Linked DNA regions of Paenarthrobacter nicotinovorans. The protein of the gene in region 1 binds, or shares a complex with, the protein of each later gene. Links are inferred from orthologs where the notes say so. Each region holds a gene or a part of one and is shown on either strand. Other genes may lie near its edges.

Region 1 (10,642 bases):
GCATGGCCAAACTGCGCCGGGAAATCGCCGCGATGAAGCCGGCCCGTGAGACCAAACGTGCCAACCGCCGTCGTAATGCTGTTCCGTCCGTCGCAATTGCCGGGTACACCAACGCCGGTAAGTCGTCGTTGTTGAACCGCCTCACCGACGCAGGTGTCCTTGTGGAGAACGCACTGTTCGCCACTCTGGATCCCACGGTCCGCAAAGCGCAGACTCCTGACGGCATCGGCTACACACTGGCCGACACCGTGGGATTCGTGCGCTCACTGCCGACCCAGCTCGTTGAGGCCTTCCGCTCAACGCTCGAGGAAGTGGCCGATGCGGACCTCATCCTCCATGTCGTGGATGCATCCCACCCGGACCCCGAAGGTCAGATCGCAGCAGTGCGCACTGTCTTCACCGAGGTCGACGCCCGCAAGGTTCCCGAGATCATTGTCCTGAACAAGGTTGATGTGGCCGATCCTTTCGTGGTTGAGCGTCTCAACCAGAAGGAACCCCGGCACGCAGTGGTTTCCACCCGCACAGGACAGGGAATCGCCGAACTGCTGCAGGACATCAGCCGGTCCATACCGCGCCCGGGGGTGCGGCTTGAAGTGCTCATCCCGTACGACCGCGGCGACATGATCAACAAGCTGCACAATTCCGATTCCGAGATCCTCAGCCTGGAACACGAGGAAAGCGGGACGCGCGTGGTGGCGATGGTCCGTGAAGGTCTGGCAGCTGAGCTGGAGTCATTCGTCAGTAATGGTTGAGAAGGTGGCGGCGGACGCCGTCGAGTCGGTGGGAGAGAAGACCACCCTGGAATTGTTGGACCGGGCTGTCGCCGGAATGGGCGGCCAAAGCCGTGCCGGCCAGCACGAAATGGCCAAGCACGTCACCCGGGCCATTGAGACCGGGGAACATCTGCTGGTCCAGGCGGGAACCGGTACGGGTAAGTCATTGGCGTACCTAATACCGTTGATCGCCCATTCCATGGACAGCGATAAACCGACGCTCGTGTCCACCGCCACCTTGGCTTTGCAGACCCAGATCGTAGGCAGGGATCTTCCGCGTTTGCTGGAGACCATCAATCCTGCCCTGGACCGTCCGGTCAATGTCGCGCTCGTGAAGGGCAGGGCAAACTACGTCTGCCTGCAAAAGCTCGAGGGCGGCTTCCCGAGTGAGGAGCCCTCCGAAGGACAACTTTTCTCCCTCGGCGAGGACACGAGCGTGCCGCACTTCGCGGCGTCGGTCGGTGGCCCGTCGTCCCAGCTGGGCAAGGAGGTTGTCCGGCTCCGGGAGTGGGCCGAAACGACGGCCACCGGCGACCGGGACGAGCTCATGCCAGGGGTCACGGACCGTGCCTGGCGGCAGGTCTCCGTGACGTCCATGGAGTGCCTTGGGGCCCAGAAATGTCCGGTTGCCGAGGAGTGCTTCAGCGAGCTGGCACGCGCCCGGGCAGCCGAAGCCGATGTCGTGGTCACCAACCACGCCATGTTGGCCGTCAGCGCGTTCGAAGGCCTCGCGGTGCTGCCCGAGTACGACGTCGTGGTGGTGGACGAGGCCCACGAGCTTCAGGACCGGGTCACAGGGGCAGTGTCAGGGCAACTCTCTGTAGCCATGGTGCACGCCGCGGCATCAAGCGCCCGCAAGCACACAGCCATCACCGTTGACGCCCTGAATGCAGCCGCGGATAGGCTGGACATGGCTATTGCGGGAGTACCCAACGGGCTCCTTCCCAGCGGACTCAACGACGAACAACTCGATTGCCTGGACCAGCTGCGCGACGCCACACGGGCGGCCCTGTCCGATTCGAAGACTGATTCCTCCAGTGCCGCGGACGGCGGACGGCAGCTGGCACGTTCGCGGCTGATGCTCATCCTTGAGCTGTGCGAACGGATGCTCGCTGCCAAGGAGAACCGCGAAGTAGTGTGGTTCTCCCGTAACAGCACTTTTGATCCCCAGCAGGGATACTCCCAACCTGACGAGACCGCGCCTGCGCTCATCAACATCGCGCCGCTGAGCGTGGCAGGCAGGTTGCGCGAGGGATTGTTCGCCGGACACACGGTGGTGCTGACCTCGGCCACGCTGGCCATCGGCTCGGCTTTTGAACCCGCGGCCGGAGGCCTCGGCCTGATTGGCGACGGCGCGCCCAGCTGGACAGGAATCGACGTCGGATCTCCTTTTGATTACCCCAAACAGGGGGTGCTGTACGTAGCGAAGCACCTTCCGAAACCCGGTCGGGGCACGTCGCCGGAGGCCTTGGACGAATTGGAAGACCTCATCCGGGCATCCGGCGGGGGAGCACTGTGTCTCTTCTCCTCACGGCGGGCCGCCGAGGAAGCTGCGGACGCCATGCGGCTGCGCCTGGACGTGGATATCCTCTGTCAAGGCGAATCGACCATGGCTGCGTTGGTGAAGCAATTTGCCGACGAGCCGGATACTTGCCTCTTCGGAACCATGTCGCTGTGGCAAGGGGTGGACGTACCCGGCGGCTCATGCCGCCTGGTGGTTATTGACCGGATTCCCTTCCCGCGTCCTGACGATCCCCTGATGACCGCCCGTTCCCGTGCCGTGGCACAGTCCGGGGGGAACGGGTTCATGGCTGTTTCCGCCACCCACGCAGCCATCCGGCTCGCGCAGGGTGCAGGGCGCCTGATCCGGTCCACCGGTGACAAGGGCGTAGTGGCAGTCCTTGATTCACGCCTGTCGACAGAACGTTACGGCGGGTTCCTGCGGGCCGCCCTGCCGCCGTTCTGGCCGACCACTGACCGCACCGTGGTTCGTGGTGTCCTGGAGCGCTTGGGATCCGCCAGGAAGGCGTAGAGGACAGTCAGCTCCGGGCCCCTTACGGGTCGGAAAAAGCTAGAGGGACCTCAGTACCGAAACGACCTTGCCCATGATGGTTGCCTGGTCGCCGAGAATGGGTTCGTACTGGGTGTTTTGGGGCAGCAGCCAGGTATGGCCATCGCGCTGTCGGAACGTCTTTACAGTGGCTTCGTCGTCCAGCAAAGCGGCCACGATGTCGCCGTTGATGGCGTCGTTCTGGCGGCGGACAACGACCCAGTCGCCGTCGCAGATCGCGGCATCAATCATGGAGTCGCCAGCGACTTTCAACATGAAGAGCTCACCGTGTCCCACCAGTTGCCTGGGCAGGGGGAGCACGTCCTCAACTGTCTGGTCGGCCAGGATGGGTCCGCCTGCCGCGATGCGGCCAACCAGCGGAACCATGGCGGTGTCGCTTGCACTCGTGAGTTCTGTCACAGCCAGGCCGCCGGTGCTCCGAAGCGTTGCCGGTGCCTCCACGCCCGGGATGGGGCCGCCGTCCAGGGTCAAGGGCATCAGTACTTCCATTGCGCGGGGACGCTTGGGGTCCCGGCGAAGGTAGCCGAGTTTTTCCAGCTGGGACAACTGGTGGGTAACGCTGGAAAGGCTGGCCAGTCCAACGGTGTCCCCGATTTCGCGCATGCTGGGCGGATAGCCGTTGTCGTTGACTGACCGCTGGATGGTTTCCAGGATCTTTTTCTGGCGCACGGTCAGGCTCTTGGGAGTCTTGGGAGGCTGTTGGCTCCGCAGGGGTACCCCGCCGCCTGTGGCTTTCGCTGCCATGTTCGCCAATGCCTTTCGTTCCGCCCCGAAACGAACCGGGGATGCAGGGACTGAAAAAATGTCAGACCCTCCTGTTCCACTGAAACAGTGCTGTTCCTTCACTCAAACGTAGGGCAGGCACAGGCGTTTATCAAACATTTGTTCTAGCGAGTCTCGACACCGTTCGTTGATAAGTGCTAAAAATGTCATAGCAAGGTTCGAACATGTGTTCTATAAACCTCGCGCTGAAACTGGATGTTCGAACGAACTGTTCGAATACCGGCCGCAGTCGGGAGGAGCACACAAAGAATTGGCAGCCTTGCTCCGGAAGCTCCGGAGCAAGGCAATAGCTCAGAAGGGCTCAGCTCATGTCCGCAATAACTTCGTTCGCTGATTTCCGCACCACGCAGGCCCCCGCCCGCCTGCGCCTGACCCGCCGTGGCCGGGTGGTGTTCTTCTTCATCCCGGCCATGCTGCTGGCGGCTGTTCTGCTCAGCCTTGCCGGGTTCATCACTTCCCCTGCCAAGGCTTCCGATTCCCAGGCCGAGCTGCAGCCGCCGGTTGCAGTCTCTGTGACAGTCCAGCCCGGTCAGTCCCTGTGGGGCATTGCCGGCGCGGCGGCTCCGGAGCGGGACCCGCGTGATGTCATTGCTGAAATCATCCAGTTGAACGACCTCCGCGGCGGGCGCATCCTTCCGGGGCAGCAGCTGTTCGTCCCGGCCCACTAAGGCTGTTAGCCGGTAGCCGGATCCCGCGCCGCGACGTCATAGTTACTCCGCAGTCCCGCCAGCCCCTTAAACTGTTCCAGTGAGTGAGCAGCTTGAGCGACTTGACCGACTACCCCTCCGGACCAACCTGCGTGGACTGAGCCCCTACGGCGCACCGCAGCTTGATGTCCCCGTTTTGCTCAACGTTAACGAAAACACCCATGGCGTCCCCGCCGATGTTCAGGCGGCGATTACTGAGGCCGTGGCAGCAGCAGCCACGGGACTGAACCGCTATCCTGACCGCGAGTTCACCGATCTTCGTGAGGCCCTCGCCGAGTATCTGGGCCACGGCCTTTCAGCAGACAACATCTGGGCCGCCAACGGGTCCAACGAGGTCCTGCAACAGATCCTGCAAGCGTTTGGCGGCCCGGGACGCAAGGCCCTTGGCTTCCCGCCCACGTATTCCATGTACCCGTTGCTGGCCAGCGGAACGGATACCGAATACATCCGGGGAGTCCGCGCCGATGACTACGGGCTGGATGCCCGGTCGGCGGCTGCGCAGGTGCGCGAAACCGGAGCCAACATCGTTTTCCTGTGCTCACCGAACAACCCCACAGGGACGGGCCTGGGCCTGGATGTGGTGGAGGCCGTGTATGAAGCCGGTGAAGCAAGCCAGGCCATCGTGATCGTGGACGAGGCCTACCACGAGTTCGCCCACGACAACACTCCGAGCGCGTTGACGCTCCTGCCCGGCCGTGAGCGACTGATCGTTTCGCGCACCATGAGCAAGGCCTTTGCCCTGGCAGGTGCCCGGCTCGGCTACATGGCGGCGGCCCCTGAAGTTACGGACGCCATCAGGTTGGTCCGCCTGCCTTACCACTTGTCTGCCATCACGCAGGCCACCGCCCTCGCAGCATTGACTCACCGCGAGGCCCTGATGGCCGACGTTGAGGACATCAAGGTCCAGCGCGATCGGATCGTTACCGAACTTCTCCGCATGGGACTCAAGCCCGCGGCGTCGGACTCGAACTACGTCTTCTTCGGTGGACTCGAGAACCCGCACGAGATCTGGCAAGGGCTGCTCGACGCAGGCGTGCTCATACGTGATGTCGGCATTCCGGGTCACTTGCGGGTTACCGCCGGGACCGAACCGGAAACCACCGCATTCCTTGATGCCCTGGAAGCACTCCTGGAACGCTCAGCGTCACAGCGCGCCTAAACTTGTCAATAGACCCAACCTCCCTCCCTGCATAAGGACGTCCCAATGAGCGAAACCGGCGCCACGCCGTCCGCTGCCCGCACTGCGCGCATGGAGCGCACCACCAGCGAATCTTCCGTATTGGTGGAGATCAACCTGGACGGTTCCGGAATTTCGGACATCAGCACCTCGGTACCGTTCTACGATCACATGCTGACCGCACTGTGCAAGCACTCCCTGATTGACATGACGGTCAAAGCCACAGGTGACACGCACATCGATGCCCACCACACGGTGGAAGACGTTGCCATCACGTTCGGTGAGGTGCTCCGGACGGCCTTGGGCGACAAAGCTGGTATTCGTCGTTTTGGCGAAGCCACGGTGCCTCTGGACGAAGCCCTCGCCCATGCAGTCGTTGATGTTTCCGGACGTCCGTACCTTGTGCACGGTGGTGAACCTGCGGGACAGGAGTACCACCTGATCGGTGGCCACTTCACCGGCTCGTTGACCCGCCACGTTTTCGAGGCAATCACGTTGCACGCCGGAATTTGCCTGCACATGAACGTTCTTGCTGGCCGGGATCCGCACCACATTGTGGAGGCCCAGTTCAAGGCTTTCGCGCGCGCACTGCGTGCCGCCGTAGAGTCCGATCCGCGTGTCGAGGGCATTCCCTCCACCAAGGGGGCACTGTGAGTAGCCAGGTCCTGAAGAACGGCGCAGTGGCTGACGCCACGGCATCCGTTAGGCCTGAGTCGCCGGAGGGCAAGCCGACCGTTACGGTTCTGGACTACGGATCCGGCAACGTCCGGTCCGCCGTCCGCGCGCTCGAGCGGGCGGGTGCCCACGTGGTGCTCAGCGCCAAGCCTGAGGACGTCCTCAACGCCGACGGCCTGGTTGTCCCCGGTGTTGGCGCCTATGAGACCGTGATGAAAGAACTCAAAGCCGTAGACGCCATCCGCATGATTGGACGCCGGGTTGCCGGTGGACGTCCGGTGCTGGCTATCTGCGTGGGTCTCCAGGTTCTTTTCGAGGCCGGCGTTGAGCATGGTACCGAGTCCGAAGGCATGGCCGAATGGCCCGGCAAAGTCGAACTCCTTCCTGCTCCCGTGGTGCCGCACATGGGATGGAACACAGTGGACGTACCTGAGGGTTCCAAGCTGTTCGCCGGTGTGGAGCAGGAGCGTTTCTACTTCGTTCACTCCTACGGTGTGCAGGAGTGGAACTTCGACGTCGTGCAGCCCCGCATGGCGCCCCCCATGGTCACGTGGTCCGAGCACGGCGCACGTTTCATCGCTGCCGTGGAAAACGGCCCGCTGTGCGCCACCCAGTTCCACCCCGAGAAGTCGGGCGACGCCGGGGCCCGCCTCCTGCGCAACTGGGTGGATAGCCTTCGGAAGCCCGCACCGGAAGCTTCCGGAAACGGTGCTGCCTAGATGTGGTCTGTGATCCTCATGGGCCTGGCCGGCCTCCTGGTGGGCGGTGGGATTTCCTTCCACCAGCAAAAGAAGCCCCGCTGGGTCTCCATTTCTTTCTACGTGTTGGCCGGGATGTCCCTGCTGGCTGCGTACCTCCTGACACTTCCCGGTAACTGAACCGCTGGTCCCAAGCCGGCGATCCCTTAACTCCAAGGACACTCATGACCACCTCCTCCCAGTCCGTACTGGAACTCCTGCCGGCCGTCGATATCGTCGATGGCCAGGCGGTGCGCCTCCTGCAAGGAGAGGCGGGATCTGAAACCAGCTATGGGACGCCCTTGGAGGCAGCCCTGAACTGGCAGAACGACGGTGCGGAATGGGTCCATATGGTTGACCTCGACGCCGCCTTTGGCCGTGGCGACAACGCCGCTCTCATCAGCGAGGTCGTGTCTCAGCTCGACGTCAAGGTGGAGCTTTCGGGCGGCCTGCGGGATGACGAATCACTCGAACGGGCCCTCGGCTTGGGCGTTGCCCGGGTAAACCTTGGGACAGCAGCGCTGGAAAACCCGGAGTGGACGCGCCGGGCGATCGAACGCTTCGGTGACAAGATCGCCGTCGGGCTTGATGTCCGCGGTACTACGCTGGCCGGACGCGGATGGACCAAGGAAGGCGGGGACCTTTGGGAGGTTCTGGCCCGCCTCGAGGACGCCGGGTGCGCCCGCTACGTAGTCACGGACGTTACCAAGGACGGAACGCTGCAGGGCCCCAACGTGGATCTGCTGCGTCAGATGGTGGAGAAGACCGGCAAGCCCGTAGTGGCTTCCGGCGGTATCTCCAGCTTGGAAGATCTTCGCGTGCTGCGTGAACTCGTGCCGCTGGGTGTCGAGGGTGCGATTGTGGGCAAGGCTCTGTATGCCGGTGCCTTCACCCTGCCCGAAGCCCTGGACGTGGCCGGCCGCCGCTGATGGGCCGCCACTCAGCCCACGAGCCGGAGCTTAACCAGCGGGAGAAGCGCGACCTGCCCGGTCACATCGCGGCGGCCTTGGCAGGCGCCGGGGGAGCCACGGACTCGGCGGGCCAACCCTGGGCAGGTAGAAGTCTCACTGGCGACGACGCAAAAATCCACAACTTCGAAGACGATGATGGAACCGCAGACGCCGGTTACCTTGCGGCTATTGCGGCGCTGATCGACGGAAGCGGTGGCGAGGCGGAGGTCGTGGCCTCCCTGGCCACGGCACGTGTCTTTGTCCCGGTGGTTGCCCAATTGGCCGAGGAAGCCGAAGGCGTCGACGGCCTGCATGCAGACAAGCAGGCCGATATGGCATTGGTCACACTGAAGGCCCCCGACGGCCGCACGGCAATGCCGGTGTTCACCTCGGCGGCAGCCTTGGAAGCGTGGCACCCCCAGGCGCGGCCGGTCGCTGTTTACGCAGCACGCGCAGCACTCTCGGCGGTGTCGGAAGGGGCCCAACTCCTGGTTTTGGACCCTGGCTCCCAGTTCGCCTTCGTCGTGCGGCGACCCGCCATGTGGGCGCTCGCGCAGCAGAAGGACTGGACGCCGTCATACCTTGATGATCAACTGGAGACTGCTCTCGTTTCGACGATTTCAGCCTTCACTGCGGTCCGCCGCCTTGAGACGCACCCCGGCGGTGGCGTTGCGTCCCTCACGGCGGACGGCCGCCAGGTCCTCGGAGGCGGTCCGGGCCCGGAACTGCGTGTGGTGCTTTTCCTCGAGGACGGTTTGGACGCCGGGGCCGTGCAGGCGCTTGTCGCGCAACTGAACGATGCGTGGGCACGGATGGATTCCTTTGCCGAGGGTGTTGATTCCATGGAAGTAAAACTGCAGCGTGCAGCACAGGAGCGCGCGCCGCACTAATGGCAGGTCCGGTTCCCCGGGACTGCCCGGGGAAATGAGGATTGAGCCAGTGAACTTCGCTCTCTACAAAGAGATGCTGTCCATACGCCCTGTCCGGCGGCTGCTGGTTGTCGGGATGGTTGCGCGTATCCCGCATTCGGCCGCGGGAGTGCTCCTTACCTTGCACATTGTCCTGACGCTTGGCCAGGGATATGCCGCTGCGGGTGCTGCTGCGGCGGTCATGACCATCGGCATTGCCCTGGGCGCACCGTGGCGCGGCCGCAGGGTTGACATGGTGGGGCTGCGTAAAGCTCTGATCCCGTCAGTTGTCTCCGAAACCGTCATCTGGTCGATCGTCCCGCACGTGTCGTACCAATGGCTGCTACCTCTGGTGTTCATCGGAGGCCTGTTCACCCTTCCGATCTTCAGTGTCGTCCGCCAATCGTTGGGCGTCATGGTGGACGGTGAGCAGCGGCGTTCGGCCTTTGCCTTGGATTCCATAGCCACCGAGCTTGTTTTCATGATCGGTCCGGCCGTCGGAGCTGTGGTGGCGACCAGCGGCTACTCGGCTCTTGGCCTGACCGCCGTTGGTATCTCGGTATCTGTGGCTGGACTTTTCCTGATGTGGTTCAACCCGCCCACCAGAAGCGAAGCAGCCTGCACACCGGAGGAATCCGCCGATCGGGAGTCGGCCGATCTTGCGGCAGCGGAGGCGGCCATGGTGGCTTCGGCTCCTGCGCATGTCCAGGAAGCGGCCTCGGAAATGGCGTCTGCAACCTCGCGCACGGCCGGGCTCCGGAGCCGAGTGGCCAGGAATTTCACCTGGTTCACCGTTTCTGTTGCTGCGCTCTTCGCAGTAGCCGCTGGTTCGGGCATGGTGCTCAGCGGCTCGGATGTCAGCATCGTGGGGCTGCTGGAACGTGGCGGCCACCAAAACGAGATCGGTATTGTCTTCTTCTTCTGGTGCGCCGCGTCGGTAGTCGGCGGTCTCATCTACGGTTCGATGAAGCGGTCCATCTCACCCATGCTCCTTCTGCTGGGCATGGCCGCACTGACCATTCCGATGGGATTTGCCCAGGACACCTGGACCCTGGCGTTCCTCTCACTCCTGCCGGGCTTGTTGTGCGCACCGGTGCTGTCTGCTTCCTCCGAGAAAGTTGCGGACCTTGTGGAGGAGGATCGCCGGGGCGAAGCAATGGGCTGGTACGGCTCTGCGCTGACCGCCGGTGTTGCTCTGGGGGCGCCCCTGGCAGGGGTCTTCATCGACACCGTGGGTCCGTCGGGCGGCTTCGCTGCTGTTGGTATCGCCGGCGTCGTGCTGTGCGCCACCGGCCTGGTGCTCATGTCCATCCGTCGACGGGCTGCCCGGGTCTGAGTCAACCGGCACCAGACGACGACGGCGGGTCGACCACTGATGGTCGGCCCGCCGTCGATGATTATTCAGGCAGTTGGCGTCAGTTCACCGGTCCGGTGAACTTTTCGCCCGGGCCCTTGCCGGGGGCATCCGGAATGATGGATGCCTCGCGGAACGCGAGTTGCAGGGAGCGCAGGCCGTCGCGCAACGGGCCTGCGTGCTGGGAGCCGATTTCGGGTGCGGCTGCGGAGACCAAGCCGGCGAGTGCGGTGATCAGCTTGCGGGCTTCGTCCAGGTCCTTGAGATCCTCGGCGTTGGGGTCGTCGGCAAGCCCAACCTTGACCGCTGCCGCACTCATGAGGTGCACGGCGCCGGTGGTGATGACTTCCACTGCCGGGACCTCTGCGATGTCACGGATCTGCTGGGAGACTCCGGCGTCGGCGGCGGGGGCGTCTCCGCCGAAGGAATTGCGGGAATTGCTGTCTTCAGTGCTCATACTGGTAAGCTTGTCACAGACCGACTGGAAGTCGTTATTCACCGTGGACA
Region 2 (10,699 bases), 240 kb from region 1 along the record:
TTGGAGGATCTGCTCTTGTCTTACGCGAAGTGCTTGGAAACATCTTTGGGTTACTCAGCGCCCTCGGCGGAATGCGCCGGAAAGTCTGGGCTTGGCCGGTAGGAATCATCGGCAACATCCTTTTGCTCACCGTGTTCCTCGGCAACGTATTCGGTGCTGCTGCGCCCGCAACCCTCTGGGGACAGGCCGGCCGGCAGGTGATGTTCATCGCCGTTGCACTTTATGGCTGGTACCGGTGGCGTCAAGGCCGGCAGTCGAGCACCCAGGGCCGGGCCGTGGTCCCCGGCTGGGCCGGTAACAAGGTGCGCCTGGTTCTGATCGGCGCGATGGTAGCCGGTACTGCGGCCCTGACGCCCCTGTTTGACGCCCTCGGCTCCTACCCGCCTGTGTGGGCAGACGCCTGGACCTTCATGGGCTCCCTCCTGGCCACTTACGGCATGGCCCGGGGATGGACTGAATTCTGGTTGATCTGGGTTGCCGTGGACATCGTGGGCGTGCCTCTGCTGTTCAGTGCCGGCTATTACGCCAGTGCTGTGATGTACCTGTTCTACGGGTTCTTTACCCTGACCGGATTCTTCGTGTGGTGGCGGGCCGAAAAGCGTGAGCGTGGCGCTGTTCAACCACTTCCGGCGCCCGCAGGAGCCGTGCGATGAGCGCGCAGGCCGTTGAGTTTTCGGCTACTGAAAAGGCCGCCATGGACGCAGCTCTCACCGCCGCCCTGGCTGGCCCGCGAGGAGCGAATCCGCTGGTTGGCGCAGTGATCCTCGGCGCGGAAGGCGAGCAACTTGCCACCGGCTACCATCGCGGTGCCGGAACGGCCCATGCGGAGGCCGACGCCATCTCCGAAGCCCGGCGCCAGGGAATCGACACCAAGGGCACCACCATGGTGGTCACCCTGGAGCCTTGCAACCATGTAGGCCGGACAGGTCCCTGTGCCCAGGCGATCATTGCAGCCGGCATCGCAAAGGTGATCTACGCCGTCGACGATCCGCACGACCCCGCCGCCGGCGGTGCCAAGACGCTGCGCGCGGCAGGAATCGATGTCACGTCCGGGCTCGGCTACGACGAATCCCTGGACCTGAACCGGGAATGGTTCGACGCCGTTGCCGCCAAACGCCCGTTCGTCACCTTGCATATTGCACAGACCCTGGACAGCCGGATCGCTGCGGTTGACGGCACCAGCCAGTGGATCTCCAGCGCAGAGTCGCTGGCAGACAACCACGCCTTGCGGCGCCTGATCGACGCGATCCTCGTAGGGACCGGAACCGTGCTCATCGACAACCCCCGGCTGACGGCGCGCACTCCTGACGGTGAACTTTCCCAACGCCAGCCCGTCCGGGCAGTCATGGGCCTGCGGGATGTCCCGGAGGGGGCAGCGGTACGGGGAACCGACGGCCGCTTCAGGCATCTGCCAACCCGGGATCCAGCAGAGGCCCTGGGCATGCTCTTCGAAGAGGGTGTCCGGCATGTGATGGTCGAAGGGGGTTCGAGCATTCTGAGTACCTTCCTTGCGGCGGAGTTGGTGGACGAGTTGATTGTCTACCTGGCGCCGACCCTGCTGGGGTCCGGTACTCCGGCGCTGAACGACTTGGGTATCGGCACGCTCGCCGAAGCCCAGCACTGGGCGTGGGACGAGGCATCAGGGGGTCCGGTACGGACCCTCGGCAACGACCTGCGGCTCCATCTCCGTCCAGCCGGACGTGCTGCCAACACCACTAAGAATTCGATTCCGCAGAAGAATATGGTTTCACGCAGTGACGCCGCGGAATATGTCACAGGAGGACACTGATGTTTACCGGAATCGTTGCAGAACAAGGCACTGTCCTGGGTATTGAGCATGACGGCGATGCCAGCGCAACACTGCGCTTGAAGGCCCCCACCACTACCGGGGACCTGCCGTTGGGCGGCTCCATTGCCGTCAACGGTGTCTGCCTCACGGCCACCCGCATTGATGGACAGGACTTCAGCGTCGATGTCATGGGCGAGACCCTGACGCGCACCACCATCGGGGAATTGGCTGCGGGAGACACCGTGAACCTGGAACGCTGTGTTCCTGCCGGCGGACGGCTGGATGGCCACGTCGTGCAAGGCCATGTTGACGGCGTGGGGGAGCTGCTCGAGCGCGAAGCGCTGGGTAACTGGGACCGCTTGCGGTTCGGCGTCCCCGCCCCGCTGGCACGCTACATCGCCGAAAAAGGTTCCATCGCCGTCGACGGGGTATCGCTCACGGTGACCGCCGTCAGCGCGGCTTCCGAAAAGGACGCGTGGTTCGAAGTCGGCCTCATCCCCACCACGCTGGAGGAGACGGGCCTGGGAGCGAAACCGGTTGGCGGGCACGTCAACCTGGAAGTGGATGTCCTGGCAAAATACACCGAACGGCTTCTGTCGTTCGCTCCGCGGCAGGAGGGCACCCGATGAGCGCCCCCACGACCCCGCAACCGGCGACGTCGCAGCGTCCGGGCCTGGACTCCGTGGAATCCGCCATCGCAGCCATGGCGGCCGGGCGGGCCGTCATTGTGGTGGACAACGAGGACAGGGAAAACGAAGGCGACATCATTTTTGCCGCTGAACATGCCACCCCGGCCCTGATGGGTTGGACCATCCGATATTCCTCCGGCGTCATCTGTGTTCCGTTGGAAGGCCAGCGGGCCGACGCGCTGATTCTGCCCCCGATGGTCGAAATCAACGAAGATGCTAAGGGTACTGCCTATACTGTTTCCTGTGACGCTGCGGTAGGAGTCAGCACGGGTATTTCTGCCACGGACCGGGCCCTGACGGCCCGGATCCTGGCGGACCCGAGCAGCACTCCGGCGTCACTCACCCGCCCCGGGCATATTTTTCCGCTTCGGGCCGTTAAGGGGGGAGTGCGAGAACGTCCGGGACACACGGAAGCTGCCGTGGACTTGTGTCGCCTGGCCGGGCTCGCCCCGGTGGGTGTGATCGCAGAGTTGGTACATGACGACGGTGAAATGATGCGCTTGGACAGCCTGCGCGGGTTCGCCGCTGAACATGGATGCCCCCTCATCTCCATCGAGGACCTGGTGTCGTATGTTGAGGCGACGGAGTCCCGGGCGGCGCAGATTTCACGGGTAGACGAGGAGAAGCGATGACCGCATCGACAACACGCAGCAGTGAGCACACGGAGCCCGGTCCGCACCCCGTAAGCGGGGGACCGATCGTCCAGTTGCCGACGGCCTTTGGTGAATTTGTGGCGCAGGCGTGGACGGATCATGTCACGGGGGTCGAACATCTCGCGGTCAGCTCGCCCAATCCGCCCAAGGGCGGCCAGGCACCCTTGGTCAGGCTGCACTCTGAATGCCTGACCGGAGATGTGTTCGGTTCCTACCGCTGCGATTGCGGTGAACAGCTTGCCTTCGCCCTGGAGCTCATCCACAGGGAAGGCGGCACGCTGCTCTACCTGCGTGGACAGGAAGGGCGCGGCATCGGACTCGCCAACAAGATCAAGGCCTACGCCCTGCAGGAAGCCGGTTTCGACACTGTCGAGGCCAACGAGCAACTGGGCCTGCCGGTCGATGCCCGTTCCTACAGCGCAGCGGGTCAGATCCTTGCCGAAATGGGTCTCAACGAAGTCCGGCTGTTGAGCAACAACCCGGACAAACAGCACCGCCTGGACAAAGCCGGGGTGACTGTCGTGGAGATGGTGCCTACGGAGGTGCCGTCCCGGGAGCAGAACCTTCGGTACCTGCAAACCAAGAAGGACCGTATGGACCACCGGCTGACGCTCGACGTCGAGCCGGTCAGCAACGGCAAGAAGACAGCTTCACCCCAAACCTCAAACAGCAACCAAGACTGAACGGATCCCCAGCACACCATGAGCGGACACGGCGCGCCCACAATCGACCTCACTACCCTCAACCCTGAAGAAACCTCGCAGCTCAAGCTCGCCATCGTGGCCGCGAGCTGGCACACCCAGATCATGGACGGCCTGGTGGATGGTGCCCTGCGTGCCGCGAAGGAAGCAGGCATCGCCGAACCCACCCTGGTGCGGGTTCCGGGCAGTTTTGAATTGCCGGTTGCAGCCGCCCGGCTGGCACCGCACTTTGACGCCGTCGTGGCCCTGGGCGTTGTTATCCGTGGCGGAACCCCGCACTTTGACTACGTTTGCCAGGCCGCGACGTCGGGACTCACCGATGTCAGCGTCCGCACCGGCGTGCCGGTCGGCTTCGGCGTACTCACCTGCGATACGGAACAACAGGGCCTTGACCGGGCCGGCCTCCCGGGTTCCCAGGAGGACAAGGGCCACGAGGCGGTCACCGCTGCCCTGGCCACCGCTGTGACGCTCAAGCAATACAGCTGATTCCAGCGCGAACGGAGGGGATGTGAGTGTGTGTTCACTCACATCCCCTCCGTCATGCAACGCCCCAACAAGCGGCGCCGGGCCCGGAGCAAGTAGTCTGGAGGGCGTGAAGAATTTCGAGACGCTGTTCGCAGAACTGAGTGAGAAAGCAGCGACCCGTCCGGCAGGCTCGCGCACGGTAGCCGAGCTGGACTCCGGAATCCACGGCATCGGCAAGAAGGTGGTCGAAGAGGCCGCCGAAGTCTGGATGGCCGCGGAGTACGAATCGGACGAGGCCGCTGCTGAGGAAATCTCCCAGCTGCTCTACCACCTGCAGGTTCTCATGCTCGCCAAGGGCCTCAGCCTGGAAGACGTTTACAAGCATCTCTAGCCACGCCCCTCCGCACGCATTTCAAGCGGAGTCAGCCGCGTGGCCGATGTGCCTGAAACCTCCATTCCAAAAAGAAAGTCTCTCCCAATGCTCCGTGTAGCAGTCCCCAACAAGGGATCCCTGTCCGAAGCCGCCTCGGCAATGCTTTCCGAGGCCGGCTACCGCCAGCGCCGCGACTCCCGCGAACTGGTGATGGTTGATCCTGACAACGACATTGAGTTCTTCTTCCTCCGTCCCCGTGACATCGCCGTCTATGTAGGCCAGGGAACCCTGGACGTCGGCATCACCGGCAGGGACCTCCTGCTTGACGCGAAGGTGGAAGCTGAAGAGTTGCTCCCCTTGGGCTTCGCGCCTTCGACATTCCGTTTCGCCGGCCCTGTTGGTGACTTCACCGGCGTCGAGCAGCTTGAAGGCAAGCGGCTGGCCACAAGCTATGACGGCCTCCTGCGTGACTACCTCGCTGAACGCGGCGTCAACGCCACAGTGGTCCGTCTCGATGGGGCCGTGGAATCATCCGTCCGCTTGGGCGTGGCCGACGCTATTGCCGATGTCGTGGAAACCGGCAATACCCTCAAGGCCGCCGGCATGGAGATCTTCGGCGACCCCATCCTGAAGTCCGAAGCCGTCCTGATCCGTCGTACGGGCTCCGCTGGCGCAGCCAACGGGACCGCGAAGGAAATCGACATCCTCATCCGCCGCCTTCAAGGCGTTCTGGTTGCGCGCCAGTACGTGCTCATGGACTACGACATCCGCAAGGACCTCGTGGAAGACGCCGCGGCGCTGACTCCCGGACTTGAATCGCCCACGGTCTCGCCGCTTCGCGATTCCGAGTGGGTAGCCGTGCGGTCCATGGTCCCCAAGAAGGAAACCAACCGCATCATGGATGAGCTTTACGACCTCGGCGCGCGCGCCATCCTGGTCAGCAGCATCCACGCCTGCCGGATCTGACCCACACTGACCGACTAGAGCCCAGCAGAACTGAGGAGCAGCACATGGCCGTAGCCGTACGCGTCATTCCATGCCTGGACGTGGACGCCGGCCGCGTCGTCAAGGGTGTCAACTTTGAAGGCCTTCGCGACGCCGGAGACCCTGTGGAACTCGCCCACCGGTACGACAATGGCGGGGCAGACGAACTGACGTTCCTGGACGTCACGGCGTCGTCAGGGAACCGCGAAACAACGTTCGACGTCGTCCGTCGCACCGCAGAGGAAGTGTTCATTCCCCTCACCGTGGGTGGTGGCGTCCGCGGGGTGGCCGAGGTGGACAAGCTCCTGCGCTTTGGTGCGGACAAGGCGTCCATCAACACAGCCGCCGTCGCCAGGCCCGATGTCATCGATGAAATTACCCGCCACTTCGGCTCCCAGGTCCTGGTGCTCTCCGTCGACGCGCGCCGGACCCGGGAAGGCGACGCCCCGACGTCGTCCGGGTTTGAAGTCACCACGCACGGCGGCCGGACCGGTACCGGAATCGATGCCATTGCCTGGGCGAAGGAAGCCGCGGACAGGGGAGTGGGGGAGATCCTGCTCAACTCCATTGACGCCGACGGCACCAAGGACGGCTTCGACCTTGAGCTGATCCGTTTGGTTCGGGCAGCCGTGAATATCCCGATTATCGCCTCGGGCGGTGCCGGTGCCCCGGAGCACTTCCCGCCCGCTGTACAGGCTGGGGCTGACGCTGTGCTGGCCGCCTCGGTGTTCCACTTCGGTCCGGATGACATGATCGCTCAGGTCAAGGCCGCGATCCGCGAGGCCGGCTTCGAAGTCCGCTAGGCAACGCAAACGCGGGGTCGCTGCTGGCCATCATCCCTTGCGGGATGGGCCATCAGCGACCCCGCGTTGCTTGGTTAAAGGCCGATGTCCGCTGACTGCAAGAGCGCGACGGCGTCCGGCTGGCCTTCGAAGGTGACCAGGGCCTGGTTGGTGCGGCCGTGGGCGTGCATGAGAAGCTCGCCCGGCTCGCCAACGATGGCGACGGATACGGGTGCGCGCTTGGCCACATGCCGCGGCCCCGTGGGCCTGACAAGGACGATGCCGAGGTCCACGCCGCGGTACAGGAACGCTGCACGCTTGATGAGGTCATTCCAGAGTGCATCCGAATAGGCCTCGTCCAGTGCCCTCGGCGCCCACCTGTCGCCGGCGCGGCGGATGTCCTCGGTGTGCACGAAGTACTCGATGAGGTTGGAGGTCTCGTCCAGCGCCTTGATCTTCAAAGGAGAGAAAGCGGGAGGCCCGGAGCGGAACGTCTTGACGAGGTCCGCGTAGGCGTCCGTGGTCTTCAGCTGGGAGGCCAGCTTGGAGGTGGCTTTTTCCGATGCCTTGCCCAGACTGGGAATCAACAGTCCAAGACCGACAGCGATTTTCCGCTCCCGCAAGTACAAATGCGCGGCAAGGTCACGGGTCCGCCAGCCTTCGCAGAGCGTGGGGGAGTCAGGCCCGGCCGCCAGCAGGGTTTCGGCCAGTACTTCTCGGGAGGGATCGACGAAATGCATCACTTGTGAAACTAGCACGATCGGAGCGCTCTTGCGCAGTGGAACCGCCGCAGAACCGCCAGTCCCGTCAAAGGCACTAGACTTGATCTGATGTCAGAGCAGTCCGCCCCCAGCCCCTCTCCCGCCGTGGAGCTTTCCAGCGACCCCGCGGGTCCGTTGCCGCAGGAGATCGCGGACGCTCTCAAGCGCGATTCCGCCGGCCTGGTTGCTGCTATTGTGCAGCAGCACGACACCAACGAGGTTCTCATGCTCGGATGGATGGATGACGAGGCACTGCACCGCACCATGACCACCGGGCGCGTCACGTTCTACTCCCGCTCCCGCCAGGAATACTGGCGTAAGGGCGACACTTCCGGACACGTACAGTTCGTGAAGTCCGTCGCCCTTGATTGCGACGGCGATGCCCTCCTGATCCGCGTGGACCAGATCGGCGCAGCCTGCCACACCGGAACCCGGACCTGCTTCGACGGTCGCGACTTTACAGTCGTTACGGGCCACCGCGACTAAGGCACCCAGCACTTACCACTGACGCACCACCTCATACCAAAAGGCGGAGAAGAATAGCCATGCAGGACCTTGGAATCATCAGCCCGGGCCTGGAAGAGTTCCGGGAACTCGCCGTCCACAGCCGTGTCATCCCCGTGCGGCTCAAAGTCCTGGCCGATGCAGAAACCCCCATTGGCCTTTACCGGAAGCTCGCCAAGGGACAGCCCGGCACCTTCCTCCTGGAATCAGCAGCAGTAGGCGGGGCCTGGTCGCGTTATTCGTTCATCGGTTCAAAGTCCCGCGCAACCCTGACCACCCAGGACGGCCAGGCACACTGGATCGGTGAGCCGCCCGTCGGCGTGCCAGTTTCCGGGAACCCGGTGGAGGCCGTCCGCAACACGATTGCCGCACTGCAGACCGATCGTTTCGAGGGCCTTCCGCCCTTCACCTCCGGCCTGGTCGGCTTCCTTGGCTGGGAATCCGTGCGCCACTGGGAACGCCTGACCTCTCCGCCCGAGGACGACCTGCAGTTGCCGGAGATGGCGCTGAACCTGGTCACCGACATGGCGGTTCATGACAACGTCGACGGCACTGTCCTGCTCATTGCCAATGCCATCAACTTCGACGGCAGCAGCGAACGCGTCGATGATGCCTGGCACGATGCCGTGGCTCGAGTGCAAGCGCTCCTGGACCAGATCAGCACGCCCGTTCCCCAGCCTGTTTCCGTTTTGGACACGGCGGCCCTGGACTTTGCCTCAAGCGTGCAGGAACGCTGGGAGGAAGCGAAGTACCTGGAAGCCATCGACCGTGGCAAGGAAGCGATTGTTGACGGCGAAGTGTTCCAGGTGGTGATTTCGCGCCGCTTCGAGATGGAATGCGCCGCAGATCCCCTGGATGTCTACCGCGTGCTGCGCAACACCAACCCCAGCCCCTACATGTACCTCTTCAGCCTCGAAGATGCAGACGGCCGCGAGTACTCGATTGTCGGGTCCTCGCCGGAAGCGTTGGTGACGGTGACCGGTGAGGAAGTCATCACGCACCCCATCGCCGGTTCACGTCCCCGAGGGAAGACTGTAGAGGCCGACAAAGCCCTGGCCACAGAGTTGCTCGCGGACCAGAAGGAACGCGCGGAACACCTGATGCTGGTGGACTTGTCCCGTAACGACCTTTCCAAAGTGTGCGTGGCCGGGACAGTCGATGTCACCCAGTTCATGGAAGTGGAGCGCTTCAGCCACATCATGCACCTCGTTTCAACTGTGGTGGGGCAGCTTGCTCCCCACGCCAAGGCATACGACGTCCTCAGGGCAACCTTCCCGGCAGGTACTTTGTCCGGCGCCCCGAAGCCCCGTGCGCTGCGGCTCCTCGATGAACTCGAACCGCACCGCCGCGGCATCTACGGTGGCGTGGTGGGCTACCTGGACTTCGCCGGTGACATGGACATGGCCATTGCCATCCGTTCGGCACTGCTCCGTGAGGGCCGCGCCTATGTGCAGGCCGGCGGTGGAATCGTGGCCGATTCGCACAAGCCTTCGGAAGCGCTTGAAACGGTAAACAAGGCAGCTGCGCCGCTTCGCGCCGTGCACACCGCAGGCTCATTGCAGAACATTGCGGTGGACGCCGGCCGGGCCGAAGTTCCCGACGACGGGACGCCTGCCTCGTGAGCGCCGCCGCATCCGCACTTCCCGCCAGGACTTCACCGCGCTGGGCCCGTAAATCCACACTGGTGCTCGCCGCGGTCGTGCTGGCCCTCGCTGTCTTCGGAACCACCACCCAGACCTGGATTGAAGTGCAGCTTGACCCCTCCGGTGTATCCAGCAGCAACCTCCAGGTTCCCGGAAACAAGGCTGCTACCGCAGTCACGGCTCTGGCCCTGGTGGCCCTGGCCGGTGGCCTGGCGGCATCCATTGCAGGCAAGGTGGCGCGCTGGATCATTGCGGTCATCATTGCTTTGTCCGCGGTAGGGATCATCCTGGCGGCCACTACCGTGCTGACCGATCCGCTCGGCGCAGCGCAGGGTGCCATTGCAGCCGCGACGGGCCTTGCGGGTGGACAGGCGAGTGTCGCTGCGACGGCCTTCCCCGTAGTAGCCATAGTGGCCGGGGCGCTGCTGGCAGTGGTTGCGGTGGGCTTGCCGGTGGCCGGGCGTTACTGGAAGACCCGCACCAAGTACGACACCAATGCCGTCAGGAATGACGGCGAACCGGTGGATGAGATCGACAGCTGGGACAGCCTGTCGCGCGGCGAGGACCCTACGTAGGCAGCCGGGAGCGGGTTTCGCGCAGCTTCATTGCGACTTTGCCGCCACCGTTGCCCCGGACGTCGGTCCATGTCCCCGGCTGACGTCAATAAATGGCAGAATGTAAGCAGTATTCATCCTGAGGAGATTTCACATGAGCAAAACCACAGTGTCCGCAAACCAAACTGAATCCACCATGGCCAGCCACGCTGACGCCATCGGTCACGGAAACAGCCCGGCTGCCTGGACCTGCGTGATTGTCATGCTGGTTGGTGCCTTGATTTCCTCCATCGCTTTCGTCATCGCCAGCACCCCGATCTTCGTCGGCGGCCTGGTTGTCATGGTTATCGGCCTGATTGTTGGCCTGGTTATGCGCAAGGCGGGCTACGGAGTGGGCGGCAGCAAGCTGCAGAACAACGGCCACTAATCGTGACCGTTCTTGATGACATCATCGTTGGCGTCAAGGAGGACATGGAGGCCCGCCGGGCTCAAGTGTCCCTCGAGGAGCTAAAGGACCGCGTCGCCGGTGCTGCACCTGCACGGGATGCCTGGGCGGCCCTGGGCGGACCCGCATCCGACCGCAACGACCTCAAAGTCATCGCAGAGATCAAGCGCCGCAGTCCGTCGAAGGGCGACCTCGCTTCCATCGCAGACCCCGCATCGCTCGCAGTGCAGTACGCGGACGGCGGCGCCTCCGTCATCAGCGTCCTGACCGAACAGCGCCGCTTCGGCGGCTGGCTGGCCGACCTCGATGCCGTGCGTGCCGCCGTCGAAACGCCGTTGCTCCGCAAGGACTTCACA

Evidence for each region.
Region 2: the proteins of hisH (region 1) and hisF are in contact, whole or in part, in a crystal structure (PDB 6RU0), measured with the Thermotoga maritima proteins. The link is inferred for Paenarthrobacter nicotinovorans from one-to-one orthologs. Residues at the interface, in WP_004080484.1 of Thermotoga maritima: Asn15, Arg18, Arg22, Arg117, Leu118, Pro119, His120, Met121, Gly122, Trp123, Asn124, Asn134, Gly135, Tyr136, Tyr138, Val140, Tyr158, Glu180, Lys181, Ser182, Ser183, Lys184, Ile185; in WP_004080486.1 of Thermotoga maritima: Met1, Leu2, Ala3, Arg5, Ser40, Glu41, Asp45, Glu46, Ala70, Glu71, Ile73, Asp74, Ile75, Pro76, Phe77, Asp98, Lys99, Ser122, Gln123, Glu161, Thr195, Leu196, Asn247, Arg249, Glu251.

What each region holds. Positions count from the first base shown.
Region 1 is NZ_CP089293.1:1,621,264-1,631,905, forward strand. Bases 5,118-8,033 are described here. They hold hisH (imidazole glycerol phosphate synthase subunit HisH), read left to right. Parts: upstream 5,118-6,161; coding sequence 6,162-6,905; downstream 6,906-8,033. Other genes in these bases: JMY29_RS07605 (histidinol-phosphate transaminase), read left to right, coding at 5,118-5,493; hisB (imidazoleglycerol-phosphate dehydratase HisB), read left to right, coding at 5,539-6,165; JMY29_RS07620 (hypothetical protein), read left to right, coding at 6,906-7,064; priA (bifunctional 1-(5-phosphoribosyl)-5-((5-phosphoribosylamino)methylideneamino)imidazole-4-carboxamide isomerase/phosphoribosylanthranilate isomerase PriA), read left to right, coding at 7,109-7,852; JMY29_RS07630 (SseB family protein), read left to right, coding at 7,852-8,033. Also shown: GTPase HflX, read left to right, coding at 1-752; JMY29_RS07590 (ATP-dependent DNA helicase), read left to right, coding at 745-2,805; transcriptional repressor LexA, read right to left, coding at 2,845-3,588; JMY29_RS07600 (LysM peptidoglycan-binding domain-containing protein), read left to right, coding at 3,936-4,295; more of JMY29_RS07605, read left to right, coding at 4,375-5,117; more of JMY29_RS07630, read left to right, coding at 8,034-8,763; JMY29_RS07635 (MFS transporter), read left to right, coding at 8,813-10,117; JMY29_RS07640 (DUF1844 domain-containing protein), read right to left, coding at 10,197-10,592. UniProt on the Escherichia coli protein: IGPS catalyzes the conversion of PRFAR and glutamine to IGP, AICAR and glutamate. The HisH subunit catalyzes the hydrolysis of glutamine to glutamate and ammonia as part of the synthesis of IGP and AICAR.
Region 2 is NZ_CP089293.1:1,859,916-1,870,614, forward strand. The notes cover bases 4,596-7,568. They hold hisF (imidazole glycerol phosphate synthase subunit HisF), read left to right. Parts: upstream 4,596-5,680; coding sequence 5,681-6,457; downstream 6,458-7,568. Other genes in these bases: JMY29_RS08690 (phosphoribosyl-ATP diphosphatase), read left to right, coding at 4,596-4,688; hisG (ATP phosphoribosyltransferase), read left to right, coding at 4,776-5,636; JMY29_RS08705 (TIGR03085 family metal-binding protein), read right to left, coding at 6,532-7,176; hisI (phosphoribosyl-AMP cyclohydrolase), read left to right, coding at 7,267-7,568. In the rest of the region: nicotinamide riboside transporter PnuC, read left to right, coding at 1-653; bifunctional diaminohydroxyphosphoribosylaminopyrimidine deaminase/5-amino-6-(5-phosphoribosylamino)uracil reductase RibD, read left to right, coding at 650-1,789; JMY29_RS08670 (riboflavin synthase), read left to right, coding at 1,789-2,418; ribB (3,4-dihydroxy-2-butanone-4-phosphate synthase), read left to right, coding at 2,415-3,110; ribA (GTP cyclohydrolase II), read left to right, coding at 3,107-3,814; ribH (6,7-dimethyl-8-ribityllumazine synthase), read left to right, coding at 3,833-4,318; more of JMY29_RS08690, read left to right, coding at 4,425-4,595; more of hisI, read left to right, coding at 7,569-7,683; JMY29_RS08715 (anthranilate synthase component I), read left to right, coding at 7,743-9,323; JMY29_RS08720 (Trp biosynthesis-associated membrane protein), read left to right, coding at 9,320-9,919; JMY29_RS08725 (HGxxPAAW family protein), read left to right, coding at 10,053-10,325; indole-3-glycerol phosphate synthase TrpC, read left to right, coding at 10,328-10,699.